DNA from 3 places in the Rhizobium ruizarguesonis genome. Region 1 is predicted to be linked to each of the others. Evidence: predicted binding sites of a transcription regulator. Region 1 holds the regulator's gene; each other region holds the start of a gene.
The links. Region 1 encodes PhoB, which activates phosphate uptake and scavenging genes when phosphate is short. Its sites were predicted from a motif close to TGTCATNNANCTGTCAT; they were not measured.
Positions count from the first base shown of each region.

Region 2: the regulator PhoB is predicted to act here: its motif matches at 4,036-4,052, upstream of J3P73_RS23420 (DUF2794 domain-containing protein).
Region 3: the regulator PhoB is predicted to act here: its motif matches at 4,865-4,881, upstream of J3P73_RS08935 (alpha-D-ribose 1-methylphosphonate 5-triphosphate diphosphatase).

Region 1 covers NZ_CP071678.1:645,822-653,308, reverse strand. Annotated here, with positions in the region: gene apaG (Co2+/Mg2+ efflux protein ApaG) at 32-424, shown strand; gene J3P73_RS03185 (Hsp33 family molecular chaperone) at 727-1,719, opposite strand; gene argF (ornithine carbamoyltransferase) at 1,810-2,724, opposite strand; gene J3P73_RS03175 (aspartate aminotransferase family protein) at 2,767-3,966, opposite strand; gene J3P73_RS03170 (GcrA family cell cycle regulator) at 4,387-4,920, shown strand; gene phoB (phosphate regulon transcriptional regulator PhoB) at 5,204-5,887, opposite strand; gene phoU (phosphate signaling complex protein PhoU) at 6,021-6,734, opposite strand; gene pstB (phosphate ABC transporter ATP-binding protein PstB) at 6,779-7,487, opposite strand, start outside.
Region 2 covers NZ_CP071678.1:4,791,028-4,798,514, reverse strand. Annotated here, with positions in the region: gene acnA (aconitate hydratase AcnA) at 27-2,717, shown strand; gene J3P73_RS23425 (DUF1223 domain-containing protein) at 2,951-3,691, shown strand; gene J3P73_RS23420 (DUF2794 domain-containing protein) at 4,075-4,476, shown strand; gene J3P73_RS23415 (GNAT family N-acetyltransferase) at 4,484-5,041, opposite strand; gene J3P73_RS23410 (hypothetical protein) at 5,163-5,483, opposite strand; gene J3P73_RS23405 (Bax inhibitor-1/YccA family protein) at 5,559-6,287, opposite strand; gene J3P73_RS23400 (ABC transporter permease) at 6,468-7,487, opposite strand, start outside.
Region 3 covers NZ_CP071678.1:1,794,706-1,802,192, forward strand. Annotated here, with positions in the region: gene J3P73_RS08915 (IS481 family transposase) at 78-1,034, shown strand; gene J3P73_RS08920 (23S rRNA (adenine(2030)-N(6))-methyltransferase RlmJ) at 1,079-1,948, opposite strand; gene J3P73_RS08925 (molybdopterin-containing oxidoreductase family protein) at 1,966-4,170, shown strand; gene J3P73_RS08930 (NUDIX domain-containing protein) at 4,167-4,760, shown strand; gene J3P73_RS08935 (alpha-D-ribose 1-methylphosphonate 5-triphosphate diphosphatase) at 4,939-6,108, shown strand; gene purN (phosphoribosylglycinamide formyltransferase) at 6,191-6,862, opposite strand; gene purM (phosphoribosylformylglycinamidine cyclo-ligase) at 6,859-7,487, opposite strand, start outside.

The DNA.
Region 1 (7,487 bases):
CGGGTAAGATATCTTGACTAAGGTGCAAGGCATGTATCGCGCCCTCACAAGAGACATCGAAGTTGTCGTCGAACCGTTCTATCTGGAGGAGCAATCCGATCCGGACGATGACCGCTATGTCTGGGGTTATCGGATTGTAATCAGCAACAATTCCGGCATAGCCGTTCGACTGGTCAATCGTTACTGGAACATCACCGACCAGAACGGCCAGGTGGACGAGGTGACCGGTCCCGGCGTCGTCGGCGAACAGCCGCGGCTCAGCCCCGGCGACACCTACGAATATTCCTCCGGCTGCCCGCTCGACACGCCCTCAGGGCTGATGTTCGGCCATTACCAGATGGAAACGGACGACGGCGAGATGTTCGATGTCGACATCCCCGCCTTCTCGCTGGATTCACCTGGGCTGCTGCGCGTGCTTAACTGAGGCGCATCCATTGAGACGTCATCTTCCGTCTGCGCCACGTTCCTGAGACGTCTTCAACGCCCCCGCTCCTGGGGGATTGCCGAGGCCTGCCCCTCATCCGCCTGCCGGCACCTTCTCCCCGCTTTTGCGGGGCGAAGGGGACGTGTCGCGACCTCTCCGTTCCCCATCAACCTTTCGTAGGGCACGTCCCCTCGCCCCGTTTTTACGGGGGTCCGCAGGACGGGTCGAGACCAGTGGCTCGACCCCGGCAAGGTTAGGGTGAGGGGCAGCCATCGGCGCGAACCGAGCAGCAGTGGTGTCGACTATTCAGCCGGCTGAAGCTCGGCCGGCTCGAAGCGGTAGGTGGTCGAGCAGAATTCGCAGGTGACGGCGATTTCGCCATCTTCCTGGCTGGCTTCGATCTCCTCGGCCGAAAAGCCCTTCAACACGCCCTTGATCTTGTCGCGCGAGCAGCTGCAGCGGTCGAAGACGGCGCGCGGTTCGTAGACGCGCACGCCGCGCTCGTGGAACAGGCGGAACAGCAGCCGCTCGGTGCCGACCAGCGGATCGGTCAGTTCATCGGCATCGATGGTCTCGACCAGCGAACGGGCTTCGAGCCAGGCGTCGTCCTCACCATGCGGGCGGCTGCCGGTGTCGCCGTCGCCGCCGTGGAGATCCGGCTGGCGCATGCGCTCCGGCGCTTCCGGCAGGAACTGGGCGACGAGGCCGCCGGCCCGCCAGCGATGGCGCGGCTTGCCCGCATCGTCACGATCAAAGAGTTCGGCCGCGGCAAGGCGGACGCGCGTCGGGATCTGCTCCGACTGGCGGAAATAGACGCCGGCAATTTCTTCCAGCGTGGTGCCGTCGAGCGCAACGATGCCCTGGTAAGGCTGGCTGAACTTGCCCTGGTCGATGGTGAAGGCGAGCACGCCCTTGCCAAGCAGTTGCTCCGGCTCGGTTTCACCCGACTCGATCGCCTTGTTGAGCAGCGCCTGATCGAAACGGGCATAGGCGCGGACATTTTCCGGCGTCGAGAAATCGGCGACGAGAAGATCGACCGGGCCATCGCCCTTGGTCTGCACCGTGAACTTGCCGTCGAACTTCAGCGAGGTGCCGAGCAGCACCGTCAGCACGACGACTTCGGCAAGCAGCCGGGCAACGGGTGCGGGATAATGATGACGCTCGAGGATCGCATCGAGCATCGGGCCGAGCTGGACGGCGCGGCCGCGCACATCCAGCCCCTCCACCTGGAAGGGGACGACATGGTCATCGCCGGCGAAATCAAACTGGCCGAGGGCGGCTGCAGCTTCTGCCATGGCTTTTAACTCCTAGTTTCAGAGCGATGGGCCAGCGTGCCCTTCGCTCACGCGGTCGCGAGTCTGTCTCTCGCGACGTCCGATTATGGTTCAGATCGCGCCCAGGCACCAAGCAAGAATCGACTTCTGCGCATGAAGACGGTTTTCCGCCTCATCGAAGACCACGGATTGTGGACCGTCGATCACTTCGTCCGTCACTTCCTCACCGCGATGGGCGGGCAGGCAATGCATGAACAATGCATCATTGCCGGCTTTCGCCATCAAGGCCGCGTTGACCTGATAAGGCTGGAAGACATTGTGACCCCGGGCCCGATGTTCCTGATTCATGGAGACCCAGGTATCGGTCACCACGCAATCGACGCCGGCGACCGCACGGTCGGCATCATGGCAGAGCATGATTTCGGCGCCCTCATTGCGGGCCCAGTTCAGATAGTGATCCTTGGGCTCGGAGCCAAGGGGTACGGCCATGTTCATGCGATAGCCGAAGCGCGCGGCACCCTCGACCAGCGAATGCAGCACATTGTTGCCGTCGCCGGTCCAGGCGATGGTCTTGCCCTTGATCGGGCCGCGGTGCTCTTCGAAGGTCATGATATCGGCCATGATCTGGCAGGGATGGGTGTCATCCGTCAGCGCATTGATCACAGGCACGGTCGCATGCTGGGCCAGCTCGACCAGCCGCGAATGCTCGGTGGTGCGGATCATGATCGCATCGACATAACGCGACAGCACCTTGGCGGTGTCGCCGATCGTCTCGGCGCGGCCGAGCTGCATCTCGGTGCCGGACAGGAACAGCGTTTCGCCGCCGAGCTGACGCATGCCGACGTCGAAGGAGACGCGGGTGCGGGTCGACGGCTTCTCGAAGATCATCGCCAGCATCTTGCCGGCGAGCGGCTTGTCGCCCTGGCCTGCCTTGAAAGCCTGCTTGCGGGAAAGCGCATCGTTCATGATGGTTCTGAGATCGGCTGATGTGACTGCCGAAAGATCGAGGAAATGTTTAGGGCTCATATCGTCTTCTTACCTGTGCTGCGCCCGAAGGCGGCAATCTCTTCAAGCCGTCTTCTTGACCTTGGAGGCGCGAATGCTCTCGGCGGCGCGTTCGACGCGGGCAAGGCCCTCGCGGGCTTCCTCGGCGGTGACCACGAGGGGCGGAAGAAGGCGGATGACGTTGTCGCCGGCGGGTACGCCGAGCAGATGGGCGGCGCGGATCGCCTGCAGCAGCTCGGCTGAGGGAACGGCAGCCTTGATGCCGAGCAACAGCCCCTCGCCTCTGATATCCTCGATCACATCGGGATAACGATCCTTCAGCGAGGCGAGGCCCTGGCGAAAGACCAGTGCTACGTCGCGCACATGCTGGAGGAAGCCATCGGCAAGGATGATGTCGAGCACGGCGCTGCCGACGGCCATGGCGAGCGGATTACCGCCATAGGTCGAGCCATGCGTGCCGGCCTTCATGCCGGAGGCGGCCTCTGACGTGGCAAGGCAGGCGCCGAGCGGGAAACCGCCGCCGATGCCCTTGGCGACAGCCATGATGTCGGGGGTGATGCCCGACCATTCATGGGCGAAGAGCTTGCCGGTGCGGCCGACGCCGGTCTGGACCTCGTCGAGGATCAACAGCAGGTCGTTATCGTCGCAGAGCTGGCGAAGCGCCTTCATGAATTCGGTGGTGGCCGGACGGACACCGCCCTCGCCCTGCACCGGCTCGATGAGGATGCCGGCCGTGGCATCGGTGATCGCGGCGCGGACCGCTTCGATATCGCCGAAAGCCACCTGATCGAAACCCGGCGCCTTGGGGCCGAAGCCTTCGAGATATTTCTCCTGGCCGCCGGCAGCGATCGTCGCCAGCGTCCGTCCGTGGAAGGCGCCTTCGAAGGTGATGATATGGAAGCGCTCGGGATGGCCCTTGGAAAACTGATAGCGGCGCGCCGTCTTGATCGCGCATTCGAGCGCCTCGGCGCCCGAATTGGTGAAGAACACCTTGTCGGCGAAGGTGGCGTCCGTCAGCCGTTTTGCCAGACGTTCCTGACCGGGGATCTCATAGATGTTCGACAGGTGCCAGACCTTGTCGGCCTGCTCCTTCAGTGCGCCCACAACATGCGGATTGCTGTGGCCGACGGAGGTGACGGCAACGCCGGCGCCGAAATCGAGATATCGCTCGCCGCTTTCGGTGATCAGCCACACGCCCTCGCCTCGCTCGAACCGCAGCGGGGCACGAGAATAGGTGTCATAAAGCGGCGCGGCTTCAGCCATGGCGCGATCTCCATCAAAGTTGCCGGGCAATGACTCCGGCTAAAGAAACCAGGCCCGAAAAATCAAAAATGCCGCCTTGCGGCGGCGAGTGGCACTATTTCCTTTTCGCGCTGCAATGTCAACAAAACTGCGCCCTTAGCTTATGCAGCAAGGGTGTACAGCGGCATTTTCAGTCTTCAACAGGCATTATTGCAGAAATGCCACGCAGGGGCAGCAAGTTGGGGAAAACTACGAATTCGATTCATCCGGATTCATGCGACTCTTGTCACGGAGTCAGCCTCACACTAGGTTAAAGTTCAATTACTAGACTGCATGCGGCGGAACTAGTCACCAAAATTGATCAAGCGTTTCTTGTTTCGGAGCTCCCGGGACAACGGTGAGGGATTCTGCCATCACCAACGCAGAAGGTGGAGACAGGGCATGAACTGGACAGACGAGCGGGTCGAGAAACTCAAGAAACTTTGGGCCGAAGGACTGAGCGCCAGCCAGATCGCTGCGCAGCTTGGCGGGGTCAGCAGAAATGCGGTCATCGGCAAAGTGCACCGGCTGAGCCTTCCCGGCCGTGCCAAGGCCGGCGGCACCAACACCGCGGCACGAACGCCGAAGCGCAATACCTCGGCGCCGCGCGCGCCGAACTACGCCTCGCGGGTCACTACCCGCACCGTTACCCGCCAGCAGGGCGCGACCATGCTGAAGGAAGAGATCGAGATCGAAACGATCGAGGAAATGGAATACGTGCCGAGAGGCAACGTGGTCGTGCCGATTTCCCGACGCCTCGGCCTGACGGAACTGACCGAACGCACCTGCAAGTGGCCGGTCGGCGATCCGCTGAAGGACGACTTCCATTTCTGCGGCTGCGAATCCCCCGACAATTCGCCCTATTGCGGCTATCACCAGAAGCTTGCCTACCAGCCGGTCAACGAACGCCGCCGGGCAGCAGCGCGGGCCAGCTGAGCGGGCTGACCATCGTCAGAATGCAGAAACGGGCCGAGTGGCCCGTTTTTTTGTGCGCGTGGATGGGAGCGCTCGTTGCGGGGATGGCTGTCCCTCACCCTAACCCTCTCCCCGTAAACGGGGCGAGGGGACGTGCCCTGCAAAAGGTTGTGGGGAACGGAGAGGTCGCGGCATATCCCCTTCGCCCCGTTTACGGGGAGAACGTGGCGGCAGCCGGATGAGGGGCAGTCCATCGCCGCGAACCGACAGCAGCGGGACAAGCCCGAGCATGACGAAAAAGCCCTCAGGCTTCCATCGAATAACCGGCGCCGCGGACGGTGCGGATGACGTCCTGCATGTTGGAAAAATTCAGCGCCTTGCGCAGGCGGCCGACATGGACGTCGACGGTGCGCTCGTCGACATAGATATCGTGGCCCCAGACGCCGTCCAACAGCTGCGAGCGGGAGAAGACCCGGCCTGGCGACGACATCAGGAATTCCAGCAGGCGGAATTCGGTGGGGCCGAGGCGGACTTCGCGGGTCTTGCGATGGACGCGATGGGTCTCGCGGTCGAGCTCGATGTCACCGCATTTCAGCACCGTCGACAGCACTTCGGGACGGGCGCGGCGCAGCATCGCCTTGACGCGGGCAACAAGCTCGGGGGTCGAGAAGGGCTTGACGACATAATCGTCGGCGCCTGTCGACAGCCCGCGGACACGCTCGCTCTCCTCGCCGCGCGCCGTCAGCATGATGATCGGCAGGCGCTCGGTTTCCGGCCGCATGCGCAGGCGCCGGCAAAGCTCGATGCCGGAGACGCCGGGCAGCATCCAATCGAGGATGAGCAGATCGGGCGTGCGCTCCTGAAGCCGCATTTCGGCTTCGTCGCCACGAAGGATGGTATCGACCTCGAAGCCTTCCGCTTCGAGATTGTAGCGAAGGAGCACGCTGAGGGCTTCCTCGTCTTCAACAACTGCAACTCTCGGGATCATGCGTGTCGGTCTCCTCGCGCATGATCCTTAAACCGGGGGTGATTTAAGCAATGCATCCTGCGCAAAATCAGAATTGGCTGCGACCTCTTGCGCGCCCGGATGGGCGCGCACGCAAGCGGCGGGGTGTGGGCGGTTATTCGGTGACCGCGCCGACGGTGTTGGCGCTGTCGTCCTTCGGACGGTCGCCTTCCGGCTGCGCGCCTGTCGTCATGTAAAAGATCGTCTCGGCGATGTTGGTGGCGTGGTCGCCGATGCGCTCGATGTTCTTGGCGCAGAAGAGAAGATGCGTGCAGCTGGTGATGTTGCGCGGATCTTCCATCATGTAGGTCAGGAGCTCGCGGAACAGCGAGGTGTACATCGCGTCGATCTCGTTGTCGCGTTCGCGGATCGCATTTGCCTTGTCGGCTGAACGATTGGTGTAGACATCGAGCACTTCCTTGAGCTGGACGAGCGCCAGCTCGGACAGATGCTCAAGGCCGCGGGCGAGCTTGCGGGGAACGCCGGTGCTTTGGACGGCGATGACGCGCTTGGCGGTGTTCTTGCCGAGGTCGCCGACGCGTTCGAGATCGGCGGCGATGCGGATCGAACCCATGATTTCGCGCAGGTCCGAAGCCATTGGCTGACGGCGGGCGATGGTGACGATCGCCTTGTCGCCGATTTCGCGTTCGGCGTGATCGAGGATCACGTCGTCGGAGATGACCTTCTGCGCCAGCGCGGTATCGCCGTTGACAAGAGCGCGCACGGCTTCGCTGACCATCTGCTCGGCCAGGCCGCCCATTTCGGAAATCCGCCTGGACAGGAACTTCAAGTCATCATCATAGGCAGAAAAAATATGTGTCGATGCCATGGGGCTTTATCCTCGAATAACGGGAAGGCTTGGTGTCGCCAAAATCAACCGAAGCGACCCATGATGTAGTCCTGGGTGCGCGGATCGTCGGGATTGGTGAACATCTTGTCGGTGTCGTTCTCCTCGACGAGATTGCCGAGGTGGAACATGGCGGTGCGCTGCGAAACGCGCGCGGCCTGCTGCATGGAGTGGGTGACGATGACGATCGTGTAGTTCTCGCGCAGCTCGTGGATCAGCTCCTCGACCTTGGCGGTGGCGATCGGGTCGAGCGCCGAGCAGGGCTCGTCCATCAGGATAACTTCGGGGCTGACGGCGACGGCGCGCGCAATGCAGAGGCGCTGCTGCTGGCCGCCCGACAGGCCAGTGCCGGATTCGTGCACGCGGTCCTTGACCTCGTTCCAGAGGCCGGCGCGCTGCAGGCTGGTCTCGACGATCTGGTCGAGGTCGGCCTTCGACTTGGCAAGGCCATGGATGCGCGGGCCGTAGGAGACGTTTTCATAGATCGTCTTCGGGAACGGGTTGGGCTTCTGGAAGACCATGCCGACCCGGGCGCGAAGCTCGACGACGTCGATATCGGGATCATAGATATCGTCGGTATCAAGCGTGATCTTGCCGGTGACGCGGCAGCCGTCGATCGTGTCGTTCATGCGGTTGAGGCACCGCAGGAAGGTCGACTTCCCGCAGCCGGACGGGCCGATCAGGGCGGTTACCGTGTTTTCGCGGACGTTCAGGTTCACATCGAAAAGCGCGCGC
Region 2 (7,487 bases), 900 kb from region 1:
GTTGGCTATCAGAAACGGGGTCTCTCGTGTCTAAATCTCTTGACAGTTTCAATTGTCGTTCCACGCTCTCCGTGAACGGGAAGGACTATGTCTATTACAGCCTGCCCAAGGCTGAGGCAAACGGTCTGGCCGGTGTGTCGAAGCTTCCCTATTCGATGAAGGTGCTGCTTGAAAACCTGCTGCGCTTCGAAGACGGCCAGTCGGTCACCAAGGAGCACATCCTGGCCGTTGCCGAATGGTTGAACAATAAGGGCGCGGTCGAAAACGAGATCGCCTATCGCCCGGCGCGCGTGCTGATGCAGGACTTCACCGGCGTTCCCGCCGTCGTCGATCTTGCCGCTATGCGCGACGCGATGGTGTCGCTCGGCGGCGATCCCGAGAAGATCAACCCGCTCGTTCCCGTCGATCTTGTCATCGACCACTCCGTCATCGTCGACGAATTCGGCACGCCGCAGGCCTTCGCGCGCAACGTCGAGCTGGAATACCAGCGCAACGGCGAGCGCTACCGTTTCCTGAAGTGGGGCCAGCAGGCCTTCAAGAATTTCCGCGTCGTGCCTCCCGGCACCGGCATCTGTCATCAGGTCAATCTCGAGTATCTCGGCCAGACCGTCTGGACCAAGGAAGAAGACGGCGAGACGATCGCCTATCCGGATACTTGCGTCGGCACCGACAGCCACACGACGATGATCAACGGTCTCGGCGTTCTCGGCTGGGGTGTGGGCGGTATCGAAGCGGAAGCTGCGATGCTCGGCCAGCCGGTCTCGATGCTGCTGCCCGAAGTCATCGGCTTCAAGCTGACCGGCAAACTCAAGGAAGGCGTCACGGCGACCGACCTCGTTCTCACCGTCGTGCAGATGCTGCGCAAGAAGGGCGTCGTTTCGAAGTTCGTCGAATTCTTCGGCCCCGGTATGGACAACATGCCGCTCGCCGACCGCGCGACGATCGGCAACATGGGTCCGGAATACGGCGCCACCTGCGGCTTCTTCCCGGTCGACGGCGAAACCATCAACTACCTCACCATGTCCGGCCGCACTCATGACCGGATCGCCCTCGTCGAAGCCTATTCGAAGGCGCAGGGCATGTGGCGTGAGGGCGACGGTTCCGAGCTCGTCTTCACCGATACGCTGGAACTCGATCTGAACGACGTCGTGCCGTCGATGGCCGGCCCGAAGCGTCCGGAAGGCCGTATCTCGCTCGAGAATATCGCGACCGGTTTTGCCGGCTCGATGGATGCCGACTACAAGAAACCCGGCCAGTTGAACAACCGCTATGCGGTTGAAGGCACCGACTTCGATCTCGGCCACGGTGACGTGGCGATCGCTGCTATCACGTCGTGCACCAACACCTCCAACCCGTCAGTGCTGATCGCCGCCGGCCTTCTTGCCCGCAACGCCGTTGCCAAGGGCCTGAAGACGAAGCCGTGGGTGAAGACCTCGCTGGCACCGGGAAGCCAAGTCGTCGGCGAATATCTCGCCAAGTCGGGCCTGCAGGCCGATCTCGACAAGCTCGGCTTCAACCTCGTCGGTTTCGGCTGCACCACCTGCATCGGCAATTCCGGCCCGCTGCCGGCGCCGATCTCGAAGACGATCAACGACAAAGGCCTTATCGTTTCCGGCGTTCTCTCCGGCAACCGTAACTTCGAAGGCCGCATCTCGCCCGACGTGCAGGCGAACTATCTCGCATCTCCGCCGCTGGTTGTCGCTTATGCGCTTGCCGGCACGGTGCAGACGGATCTGACCAAGGAGCCGATCGGTGAGGACCAGAGCGGCAACCCTGTTTATCTCAAGGACATCTGGCCGACCTCTAAGGAAGTCCAGGAATTCATCCTGAAATACGTGACGCGCGAACTCTACGAATCCAAGTACGCCGATGTCTTCAAGGGCGACGTCAACTGGCAGGCCGTTCAGGTTCCGCCGGGTCAGACCTATGCCTGGGACGACAATTCGACCTACGTGCAGAACCCGCCCTACTTCGTCGGCATGGGCAAGAAGGGCAGCGGCGTCTCCGACATCAAGGGCGCCCGCGTTCTCGGCCTGTTCGGCGACAAGATCACCACCGACCACATCTCGCCGGCCGGTTCGATCAAGGCGGCATCGCCCGCTGGCGCCTACCTCATCGACCACGACGTCGCCGTTGCCGATTTCAACCAGTACGGCACGCGCCGCGGCAACCATGAAGTGATGATGCGCGGCACCTTCGCCAATATCCGCATCCGCAACCACATGCTCGGCCCGAACGGCAAGGAAGGTGGCTACACCATCCATTACCCGTCGAAGGAAGAGACCTCGATCTACGACGCCGCGATGCAGTACAAGCAGGAAGGCGTGCCGCTCGTCATCTTCGCCGGTGTCGAATATGGCAACGGCTCCTCGCGCGACTGGGCTGCCAAGGGCACCAACCTGCTTGGCGTCAAGGCAGTGGTCGCCCAGTCCTTCGAGCGCATCCATCGCTCGAACCTGGTCGGTATGGGCATCATTCCCTTCGTCTTCGAAGAGGGCACGACCTGGCAGAGCCTCGGCCTCAAGGGCGATGAACTCGTCACCATCGAAGGTCTGGAAAAGATCAAGCCGCGCGAGAAGAAGATCGCCAAGATCACCTATGGCGACGGCACCGTGAAGGAGGTTCCGCTGCTGTCGCGCGTCGATACGCTCGACGAGGTGGTCTACCTCAACAACGGCGGCATCCTGCAGACGGTTCTGCGCGATCTCGCTGCCTGATTTTTAAGACACTTAGCTGACAATGGCCGCCGGAGAGCAGTTTCCGGCGGTTTTTCTTTGCGGCGACGGTCTTTAAACGGGGCTCACGATGATTTGTTTGCGCAAGTTCCCGTCGAGCTAGGTCTCACCCGTTCGTGACTTTTCGTTTGGACCCGGAAGGATTATTCGTACGTTCATATGTCAGAGCCTTCGGTTCCAACATGCCGTCGGCGCTGAAAAAGAGGTGCAGGTGAATGTCCCCCCGTTTTTTGATTCCGCTGATCGCCGGCGTTGTTCTCTCAGGCCCGCTGCAGGCCGAAGACGGCACGCCGAAAGGTGTCGTCGAACTCTTCACGGCGCAGGGCTGCTCTTCCTGTCCTCCCGCTGATGCCGCTTTCCGCAAGCTGGTGAACCAGGGCGATGTCATCGCGCTCGCCTATCATGTCGATTACTGGAACTATCTCGGTTGGGCCGATACGCTGAGTTCCAAGGAAAATACCGAGCGGCAGTATGGCTATGCCAAGACAATGGGCCGCAGCAACGTCTACACGCCGCAGGCCATCGTCAACGGACGTGGTCATCTGGCTGGCGCCGATCTAAATGGCATCAACAGCCAGATCGACACCTATAGCAGCGAAGGCAATGGGCTGACCGTTCCGATCAGTGCCGCTATGCGCGGCGACGAGCTGGAGATCAAGATCGGCGCGGGACAGGGCAAAGCCAATGTCGTGATGGTCTATTTCGACAAGGAAAAGACCATCGACGTCGAAAAGGGCGAGAACAGCGGCCAGAAGATCTCCTATCTGCACAGCGTCACCAATGTCGAAACCGTCGGCATGTGGGACGGCAAGGCGACCAGTCTGACGCTGCCGGCCAGCGTGTTGCAGAGGCCGCAGCTCGAGGGCTGCGCCATTCTGCTGCAATCGGCGACCGCAGACGGCGACCCGGCTGCGATCCTTGGCGCGACCGTGGTGATGGCTGGCAAAAATATTTGAAATTTCATCCGGGTACGGATGAAATGCTGGGGCGGCCCGGCCGAGCGTATTCGGGGCTGGGGTTAAGGTCGATACGCTCCGCCGGGCCCTTTGGCGCGCTGGCGCCAAACTGGAATTCATAAATCTCCTGCAAATGAGGCGCTGTTTTGACTGAAATGCGGCGCTGCGGAGAAAGCGTTAGCCTGCCCAGCGCATCATGCCTTCCGAAAATCGGACCAACTTTCGGAAGGCATGATGCGCAGACTCAAAGTGCTACAGCGTCCTTGCGCGAGAGACGCGCGGCGCTGTCGTGCGGCTGAATGTGACGGCCGGCACTCTTGCAATTTGCGGCGGCTCGGGCAAACTGTCACTCTCCTGTCACATGTGGAGGCCTTGTGAGACTGATGACAGATCAGCCGGATTTGCGACACGGCGAAAGCCGTTCCGTCGACCATAGTTCCTCAGTCGTCGTCGATCTCAGGGAATACAAGCAAAGCAAGGACCCGCTTCCGGTGACCTTCCACCGGCGTGAACTGGATGCGATCCTCTGGATCTACGGCCGGATGGTCGGTGACGGTGAATGGCGCGACTACGCCATCGATCACCTGAAGGACAGGGCGGTTTTTTCCGTTTTCAAGCGTTCCGGCGAAATGCCGCTCTTCCGCATCGAGAAAAACCCGAAGCTCGCCGCGAAGCAGGGCGCCTATTCCGTGATCAACACCAACGGCACCATCCTGAAGCGCGGTCACGAGCTGAACCAGGTGCTGAAGGTGTTCGACAAGGCCCTGAAGCTGGTCGACAAATAAACCCGCATCAGCCGGCAAACAGCGTGCCGGGATAGACGGACGGATCCGGATCGCTCGTCATGGCTTCGCCGAGCGCGCGCTGCATGAACATCGTGTCCAGCCAGCGGCCATGCTTATAGCCGGTGCCCTTCATCAGACCGACCTCCTCGAAGCCGGCTGCTCGATGAAGCGCGATCGAGGCGGGGCTGGCGCCGCCGATGACGGCTGCCATCTGACGGAAACCGAGTCCGGTGCAGCGGTCGATCAGTTCAGCAAGCAGCGCCTTGCCGATGCCCCGGCCGCGGGCCTCAGGCGCCAGATAGATCGAATCCTCGACCAGCCAGCGATAGGCGGGACGCGTGCGAAACGCCGAGACATAGGCGTAGCCGAGCAGGACGCCGCCCGCATCGACGGCGGCGATATAGGGATATTGCTGGCTGACGATGGCCGCAAAACGTTGCGCCAACTCGGCCTCGGACGGCGGTACGATCTCATAGCTCGCGACGCCGTTCAGGACGGATTCGCGGTAGATATCGGCGATGGCGGGAATATCGGCTTGCGAGGCTTTGCGCAGGAGGAAGGACATCGGCGGCTGGTCCAGCGGGAGGGCAGGGCTCCTCTAAAACCATTCCTGCAAAGCCGGCGCAACAAAAAAAGCCTATGCAAGCCCATGTGCAGATGATCATCAACGACATGCCCTGCCGCAGCTACTCTAGAATTTGGATCCTCAACCTTTCGGCTTGCTTGCGCGCCTGGCGCCTCACATACAGGACCAGCAATGGCGAGAAGACGAAAGCCATGACGACGTGCACCACAGCAGAGAGCACCAGGTCACTTCCTCTAATCGGGTCGATAGGTATCAGGTGCCAGTAGTCGATAGCCAGAACCCCTAAAATTGCGCCGGCCAAGGCGGCAATGGTGGCGCTGAGCCAAACAACGACCGAATAGAGCAGGCTATCAGGCAGTCGCTTCGCAAATAGTACTGCAACGACAATGCACGGGATGAAAACAAATCCTTGCAGTAGCATGCCCTACCCCCTCCGGCATTCACCCACAACAATAAAGGCGGCCGAAGCCGCCTTTTCGATCTCAGTCTGCCCTGCTTATTTACGGTTGCCCATGAACTGCAGCAGGAACATGAAGAGGTTGATGAAGTCGAGATAGAGCGTCAGAGCGCCCATGATCGCCTTGCGACCGGCCACGGCAACGTCATCAGCTTCCAGGTACAATTCCTTGATCCGCTGGGTATCGTAGGCGGTGAGGCCTGCGAAGATCAGAACGCCGAGCACCGAGATGGCGAACTGCACGGCAGACGACGCCAGGAAAATGTTGACCAGCGAAGCGATGATCAGGCCGAACAGACCCATCATCAGGAACGAGCCCATCGCCGACAGGTTACGCTTCGTCGTGTAGCCGTAAAGCGACAGCGCGCCAAAGGAGGCGGCGGTGACGAAGAAGGTCTGAACGACGCTCTGACCCGTGTAGATCAGGAAGATCGATGAGAGCGACAGGCCGACGAGCGCTGCGTAGACCGCAAAGGTCGTCTGGGCGGCAGCCACCGTCATCGTATTGATCCGGAAGCTCAGGAAGAACACCAGAGCGAGCGGCGCCAGAATGACCACCCACTTCAGCGGGCTCACATAGATCGCCTGACCGAAAGCGGTCAGCTCGCCATTGGCGAAGGCGAATTGGAACGACAGATATGCGGCCACACCGGTGATCGCCAGACCCAGCGCCATCAGGTTGTAGACCTTGAGCATATAAGCGCGCAGGCCTTGATCAATCATCTCGCCGGTCTGAGCGCGGCTTTGATAGTTACGAAGATCAGCCATAGTTTCCTCTTACAAGCTCCGATGGAAATACGGTGTCGGGGTTTTCGACCCGGGCGCCGCTGCGGAGCTCCAGCATGCCTGCGAACAATATGAGGCTTTCGCCCATTGCAAACAAGAGGCTTGCAAAGCCTCGGCCGGTTAAATCGCCGTAAGGTGAAGGGTTTGAGTGCCGCGGCTTGATCAAAGTTCGCGCAAAACGGGGGCCGCCTTCTGCCCAAGGATGCGCCAGGTGCCGATGAGGCCGATGCCGACGGTGAGGACGAGTGCTGTGACGAGCGTCAGTCCCGCCACGTCGGGCAGAAAGGTCGAGGGCAGGCGCATGATGCGGGCGACGATGAACCAGGCGGCAACGCCGCCGGCGATCAGCGCGAAGATCGCGGTCGCAAGCCCGAGGATCAGATATTCGTAGCTGAAGGCGCGGATCAGCATGGCGCGCGTGGCGCCGAGCGTCTTCAGCACCACCGCATCGTGGGTGCGCGCCCGGTTTCCGGCGGCAAGCGCCCCGGCAAGGACGAGGATCGAGGCGATGAGGGCGACCGAGGCCGCAGCACGGATCGCGGTCGCAAGCTGCGCGACCAGCTGGTTGACGATATCGATCGCGTCCTTGACGCGCACACTGGTGATCGTCGGATAGGTATTGGTGACGGATTTCAGGATCGCCGCATCTTCGGCCGGTGTCGAAGACGGATCGGTCAGCGTCGCGAGCCACGCATGCGGGGCGCCGCGGAAGGTATTCGGCGAGAAGACCATGACGAAATTGATCGACAGCGATTCCCACTCGACGCGGCGCAGATTGGCGATCTTCGCGGTGATGTTGCGGCCGAGCACGTTGACGGTGACCGTATCGCCGATCTTGAGGCCCAGCTCATGCGCCTCTTCCGAGGAGAAGGAGACGAGTGGCTCGCCGCTGTAATCCTTGTCCCACCATTTGCCTTCGGTGAGGGCGGCGTTCTCCGGCAGGGTTTCGGCATAGGTGATGCCGCGATCGCCGTTCAGCACCCAGCGGCCGGCCGCCGGCACGTTCATCTTGGTGACGTCCTCGCCGTTGAAGGCGATGATCCGGCCGCGCAGCATCGGCACTTCGACAAGCTTGCCCCGGGGCGCCTGCGCCTGGACGAGATCGCGGAAGGCATCGACCTCGGCGCTCTGGATATCGACGAAGAAGAAGTTCGGCGCCCCCTCGTTCATCCGGCCGGTCAG
Region 3 (7,487 bases), 1.1 Mb from region 1:
CTTTCCGGAGGTTGTCCATTCGGAGCGGATTTAGGAGACTGGAGTTACCACACCTCAGTTTTCCAGGATCACTCCGAATGAACATCCATAAGAATGCCCGACTGACCCCGTTGCGTCGAGAGGAAATGGCTTTGGCCGTTGCCAAAGGCCAAGTGTCCAAAGCCCAGGCTTCCCGCCTTTATGGTGTCTCGTCAAAGATCGTTTCGCGCTGGGTCGAACGGTTCAGGGCACAAGGACGCGCCGGGATGGCGGACCGCTCGTCCCGGCCCAAAATCAGTCCACGTCAGACGGGTCAGTCCTTGGCAGAGCGCATCGTCGCACTTCGCCGTCAGCGCCTGACAGGCAAGCACATCGCCATGGAAACAGGCGTGTCGCCCGCCACCGTCAGCCGCGTTCTCAGGCGTGCAGGCCTGTCACGGATGAAGGATGTCGATCCCGCCGAGCCGATTGTGCGTTACGAATATGCCGAGCCGGGTGGTCTGATCCATCTCGATATCAAGCGCCTCGGCCGCTTTCATCGCGTCGGCCACCGCATCACCGGCGACCGGACCGGCCAAAGCAACTCGCGTGGTGTCGGCTGGGAATACGTCCACATCTGCATCGACGATGCCTCCCGCATCGCCTTTACCGATATCTTCCCCGACGAAACCGCCGTTAGCGCCATTGCCTTCCTCAAGGCGGCCGTCACCTATTATCAGAGCCTGGGCATCACAGTCACGCGGGTGATGACCGACAACGGCTCCTGCTACAAGGCCAAGGACTTCGCAACCACCTGCAAGGCACTCGGCCTCAAGCACATCCGCACCAAACCCTATACCCCCAAAACCAACGGCAAGGCGGAGCGCTTCATTCAGACGGCTTTGCGAGAGTGGGCCTATGCATGCGCCTATCCGTCATCCGAACACCGAAAAGCCCATCTGCCAAGCTGGACCCATATGTACAATTGGCATCGCCCGCACGGCAGCCTGAAATCAAAAACACCCATCAGTCGCCTCGGCCTCAACCGAGACAACCTCTTGAGCATCCACAGCTAGAGCGTCCTTAGCTCGTCCTATGGGGCGCGCGGCGCTCTACCCGGTCAATCGTCCTTGACTGCCTTGTTCTCTCCGCGCAGCCAGAAAGCGCGGTGCGAGGCGAAGCGGTCTTGCGCCAGATGGTCCTTCAATGCGGGCAGCAATTGGTGCAATTCGTCCTTCAGCGTGAAGGGCGGGTTGACGATGACGAGGCCTGAGCCCGTCAGACCGGTAATGCCGCGGTCGCTGCGAACGGCGAGTTCGGCGCAGAGCATTTTCGGGATGTCGAGCGCCTGCAGCGCCTCGTGGAATTCCTTGATCGGCGCGCCCTTTTTCAGGGGGTACCACAGGCAATAGGTGCCGCCGGGAAAGCGGCGGTAGGCTTTTTCCAGTCCTTCGGCCAGCCGCTGATATTCGTCCTCTTCCTCGAAGGGCGGATCGACGAGCACGATGCCGCGCTTCTCCTTCGGCGGCAGATGTGCGCCGAGCGCCAGCCAGCCGTCGAGCTCGGTGATGCGGGCGTGGTGATCGCCCTCGAACAGCCGGTGCAGCCTGACGTAGTCCTCGGGATGCAGTTCCATCGCCGACAGCCGGTCCTGCGGGCGGAACAGCATGCGCGCAAGTTTCGGCGAGCCGGGATAGAAGCGGATGCCGCCCTCAGGATTGAGTTCGCGGATTGCCGAGAGGTAGGGCTCCAGCAGTTCAGAAACCTGAGGGCCGAGCTCTGCCTCCATCAGCTTGCCGATGCCATCGAGCCATTCGCCGGTTTTCTGTGCTTCTTCGGAGGAGAGGTCGTAGAGCCCGATGCCGGCATGCGTGTCGAGCACCCGGAAGCCGCCATCCTTTTTCTGCATGTAGCGGATCAGCCGCGTCAGCACGACATGTTTCAGCACATCGGCAAAGTTGCCCGCGTGATAGATGTGGCGGTAGTTCATTTTTGCTGAATGTCCGTATGAATTCGCGTCATGGGGAATTTTTGTGGCTTTTGGCCGTGCAAGCCTTGGAATATACAAATGCCATGAACATTGCGACCCCCATCCACGCCAAATCATCGAAGCCGGAGAATAGGGTAGGCCACACCGCCTGTCCGCATGACTGTCCCTCCACCTGCGCGCTGGAGGTCGATATATCAGAGGATGGCCGCATAGGCCGTGTGCGCGGCGCCAATGACCATTCCTACACGTCGGGTGTCATCTGCGCCAAGGTCGCCCGTTATGCCGAGCGGCTCTACCATCCCGACCGTCTGATGCATCCTCTACGCCGCGCCGGTGCCAAGGGGGCAGGGCAGTGGCAGCAGATTTCCTGGGACGATGCGCTCGATGAGATCGCCGAAGCCTTTGTGAAGTCCGAGGCAAGGGACGGCAGCGAGGCGATCTGGCCCTATTTCTACGCTGGTACCATGGGCTGGGTGCAGCGCGATTCCATCGATCGCCTGCGTCATGCCAAGCGTTACTCCGGCTTCTTCTCCTCGATCTGCACCAACCCCGCCTGGACCGGCTTCACGATGGCGACCGGCACGCTGCGCGGTCCCGATCCACGCGAGATGGGCCGCACCGATTGCGTCGTCATCTGGGGCACCAACGCGGTCTCGACGCAGGTCAACGTGATGACCCACGCCATCAAGTCGCGCAAGGAGCGCGGTGCGAAGATCGTCGTCATCGACATCTACGACAATCCGACGATGAAGCAGGCCGACATGGCGCTGATCGTCAGGCCCGGCACCGACGCCGCACTCGCCTGCGCCGTCATGCACATCGCCTTCCGAGACGGCCATGCCGACCGTGACTATATGGCGAGATATGCCGATGATCCCGCCGGCCTCGAAGCGCATCTGAAAACCAAGACGCCGCAATGGGCTGCTGCCATCACCGGCCTTTCGGTCGAGGAGATCGAAGCCTTCGCCAGCCTCGTCGGCACGACGAAGAAAACCTTCTTCCGCCTGGGCTATGGCTTCACCCGCCAGCGCAACGGCGCGGTCGCCATGCATGCGGCGGCCTCAATCGCCACCGTCCTCGGCTCCTGGCAATATGAGGGCGGCGGCGCCTTCCATTCGAACAGCGACATCTTCCGCTTGAACAATGCGGAACTGACCGGCCGGTCGATGAAGGATGCGGATGTCCGCATGCTCGATCAATCCCAGATCGGCCGCGTGCTGACCGGTGACGCTGTCGCGCTGCGCCATCGCGGCCCGGTGACGGCGATGCTGATCCAGAACACCAATCCCGCCAACATCGCCCCCGAGCAGCGCCTCGTCAGGCGCGGCTTTGCCCGCAACGACCTCTTCGTTGCCGTGCACGAGCAGTTCATGACCGAAACGGCCGAGATCGCCGATATCGTCATCCCGGCAACGATGTTCGTCGAACATGACGACATCTATCGGGCCGGCGGCCAGAACCATATCCTGCTGGGGCCGAAGCTGGTCGAGCCGCCGCCAACCGTGCGCACCAATCTCTTCGTCATCGAGGAATTGGCAAAACGCCTCGGCGTCGCCGATCGCCCCGGCTTCGGCTTCACCGCCCGGGAGATGGTCGACCGCATTCTGGAGTCGAGCGGCCTGCCGGATTACGACCATTTCCTCGAACACAAATGGTTCGATCGTCAGCCCGCTTTCGAGGAGGCGCATTATCTGAATGGCTTTGCACATCCGGATGGCAAGTTCCATTTTCGCCCGGACTGGATCGATCAGCCGGCGCCGAACAAGCCCCCGGCTTCTATCGGCGCGCTCGGGCCGCATGCCGCGCTTCCTGCCTTCCCCGATCAGGTCGATGTCATCGAAGTCGCCGATTCCGAGCATCCCTTCCGGCTCGCCACCTCGCCGGCGCGCAACTTCCTGAATTCGAGCTTCTCCGAGACCAAGACCTCTCGCCAGAAGGAAGGTCGTCCTGAAGTGATGATCAATCCGGCCGACGCCGAAGCCAACGGCATCGCCCATGGCGATCTCGTCCGCATTGGCAACAGCCGCGGCGATCTGCGCCTCCACGCCCGCATCACCACCGAAGTCAAATCCGGCGTGCTGATCGCCGAAGGCCTCTGGCCGAACAAGGCGCATGTCGACGGCGAGGGCATCAACGTCTTGACCGGCGCCGACCCTGTCGCGCCCTATGGCGGGGCGGCCGTACACGACAACAAGGTCTGGCTTCGCAGGGACGCAGCATGATGCAGCCGAAATCACGTGTGAAGATCGTCAGCGAAGACACGCTGTCGAATGGGTGGACGCGGTTGAGCAGCTACCTGCTCGACTATATCGACCGCAAGGGCGCAACCCAGCGGTTGAAACGGGAGGTCTATCACCGAACGCCGGCCGCCTGCATCCTGCTTTATGATCCTAGGCGCGACCTCGTCGTTCTCGTCCGCCAATTCCGCCTCGCCGTTCATCTCAACGGCGATCCCAGCTGGATAATCGAGGTGCCGGCCGGCCTTCTCGACGATGACCATCCCGAAGCGGCTATCCGTCGCGAGGCGATGGAGGAGACCGGCTATCGCCTGCGCGATGCGCGCTTCCTATTCAAATCCTACACCTCACCGGGTGCCGTCACCGAAGTGGTCCACTTCTTCGCAGCCCTCGTCGACATCGCCGACCGCGTGGCGGAAGGCGGCGGCCTGGACGAGGAGCACGAGGATATCGAGGTCCTCGAAATCCCGCTCGACGAGGCGGCGGCGATGATCGAAACCGGCGAGATCTTCGACGTCAAAACGATCGTGCTTCTGCAATGGGCCGCGTTGAACAGGGCAAGGCTGACGGCCTGATCGCGATCATTTCGCGGGATCGAGGGACCGGTGAATCTGCGGGGCGAGTGCATCGGATCATTTCCAAAGCGCAAGTTTCCGCTTTAAGATGATAAGGCGCGAAATTTCATACGACTGTCACGAAGCGGTTCTATCCGCTGCGGTTTGTCAATCATCGGATGCGGTCAGGAGAAAGCCCATGTGGCTCAGCAATTTCACCCTCGTTCTCCCTAACGAGGTGGTGAGGGAAGGTTCCGTGCGTGTTGAGGATGGGGTTATCGCCGAGATCAGGCCGGAGCCGGTCGCCGGTGCTGCCATCGATGGCGGCGGGCGGCTGCTGATGCCCGGATTCGTCGATCTCCACGGCGACATGATCGAGCGCGAAATCGCCCCACGGCCGAACGCGACGATGCCGATCGATTTCGGCATCCACGAACTCGACAAAAAGCTTGCCGCCGCTGGTGTCACGACGGCGTTTGCCGCCGTCTCCTTCGCGACCGAAAGCGTCTACGGCCACGTCCGCTCGCTGGAGACGACATCAGCGGTGATCGAGGGCATTAACCGCCTGCGCGGCGATCTGCTGATCGACCACCGCGTCCACGCCCGCTACGAAATCACCAATGTCGGGGCAGCTCCCGCGCTCGAGCGCCTGCTGAATGCCGATCAGATCGACATGGTCTCGCTGACCGACCACACGCCGGGCCAGGGCCAGTACAACAACCTGCAAAGCTATATCCTCAGCATCTCCGAGCGCCGCGCCATCTCCGAGGAAATGGCGGCGGAGATCGTCGCCAAGCGCATCGCCATGCGCAGCAATCCTGACATCGAGGCCAAGCTGAAGGAGATCGTCGCGCTGTCGCTGAAGCACAAGCTGTCGCTTGCCTCGCATGACGATGACAGCGTCGAAAAAGTCGCCGAAATGCACGATCTCGGTGTCACCATCAGCGAGTTTCCGGTCACCGCACCTGCGGCGGAGGAGGCGCGCCGTCGTGGCCTCTGGACGCTGATGGGCGCGCCGAACGCACTGCGCGGCCAGTCGATGTCGGGCAATCTCAGCGCGCTCGATGCTGCAAGGGCCGGCCTGCTGAGCGTCATCGCCGCCGATTATCATCCGGCCGCCTTCGTACCCGGCATCTTCAAGCTTGCCGACATGGTGGAAGGTGGCCTGCCGGCAGCCGTTGCCATGGCGACCGGCAATGCTGCCCGTTCGGCCGGATTGCTGGATCGCGGCGAGATCGCCATCGGCCAGCGCGCCGATCTTGTCGCGGTTGAGCCGGGTGATATCAATCGCATCCGCGCCACGTTCCGCGCCGGCCGCTTCGTCTATAGCGACGGCACGCTGCATCCGCTGCGGGCCTTGGCGGCTTAGAGCAATTCCAGGAAAAGTGCGAAGCGGTTTTCCCAGGCAAAGCGCGAAGCGCTTTTGCCGGGAATTGCGTAAAACAAGCGGCCTAAGAGCGGTCGCCGATCAGCGAAATGAGTTGAGCCCTGGGTACGGTGGTTGAGGCCTCTGTGCTCATGGCCCTGCCGCCTTCCATCGTCACACGGCCTTCGGCAAAGAGCCGCAAGGCTTGCGGATAGATCTGGTGTTCGATGGTGAGCACACGCGCGGCAAGGCTATCGGCCGTGTCGCCGGAAAGAACCGGCACGGCCGCCTGGCCGATCACCGGTCCCTCGTCCATGCCTTCGGTGACGAAATGCACGGTGCAGCCGGCAATACGCATGCCGGCGTCGATTGCCCGCTGATGTGTATGCAGGCCCGGAAACAGCGGCAGCAGGGAAGGGTGGATGTTGAGCATCCGGCCTTCGTAACGCTGGATGAAGGTCGGCGTCAGCAGCCGCATGTAGCCTGCCAGGCAGAGAATGTCGGGCGAAAGCTCATCGAGCGCCGAAAAGATCGCCGCCTCATGCGCGTCCTTGCTGGCATAGTCCTTGCGAGGAAAGGCAAAGGTGGCAATACCTTCGGCGGCGGCCTTGGCAAGCCCGCCGGCATCCGCCTTGTCGGAGATCACCCCGATGATCTCGGCCGGATAGTCGGCTGCCTTCGCCGCCGCAACCAGCGCCATCATGTTGGAGCCGCTGCCTGATATGAAGACGACGGCGCGTTTGCGCGGCGAGCTCATATGGCAAGCGTACCCTTGTAGACCGTGCCGGCGGCGCCCTCGTCGCGGGCGATCATGCGACCGAGCGTGACAACGGTCTCGCCCTCGGCTTCGAGAGCCGCGGAAACCGTCGCGACATTCTCGCTGGCGACAACGGCGATCATGCCCACACCGCAGTTAAAGGTGCGCAGCATTTCCCTGGAGTCGACGCCGCCCGCTTTGGCGAGCCATGAAAACACCGGCGGCACCTTGACGGCGGCAAGATCGATCTCGGCCGCCAGATGCTTCGGCAGGACGCGCGGAATATTTTCCGGGAAGCCACCGCCGGTGATGTGCGCCAGCGCCTTGATGGCGCCGGTTTCGCGGATCGCCTTCAGAAGCGGCTTCACATAGATACGGGTCGGCTCGAGCAGAGCTTCGCCGAGCCGCCGGCCTTCGGCAAACGGTGCGGCTGCGCTCCAGTCGAGGCCGGACAATTCCACGATCTTGCGCACCAGCGAAAAGCCGTTGGAATGGACGCCGGAGGAGGCAAGGCCGAGGATCACGTCACCTTCGGCAATATCGCCTGTTGGCAGGAGCTTGCCGCGTTCGGCAGCACCGACGGCAAAACCCGCGAGATCGTAGTCGCCGGAGGAATACATGCCGG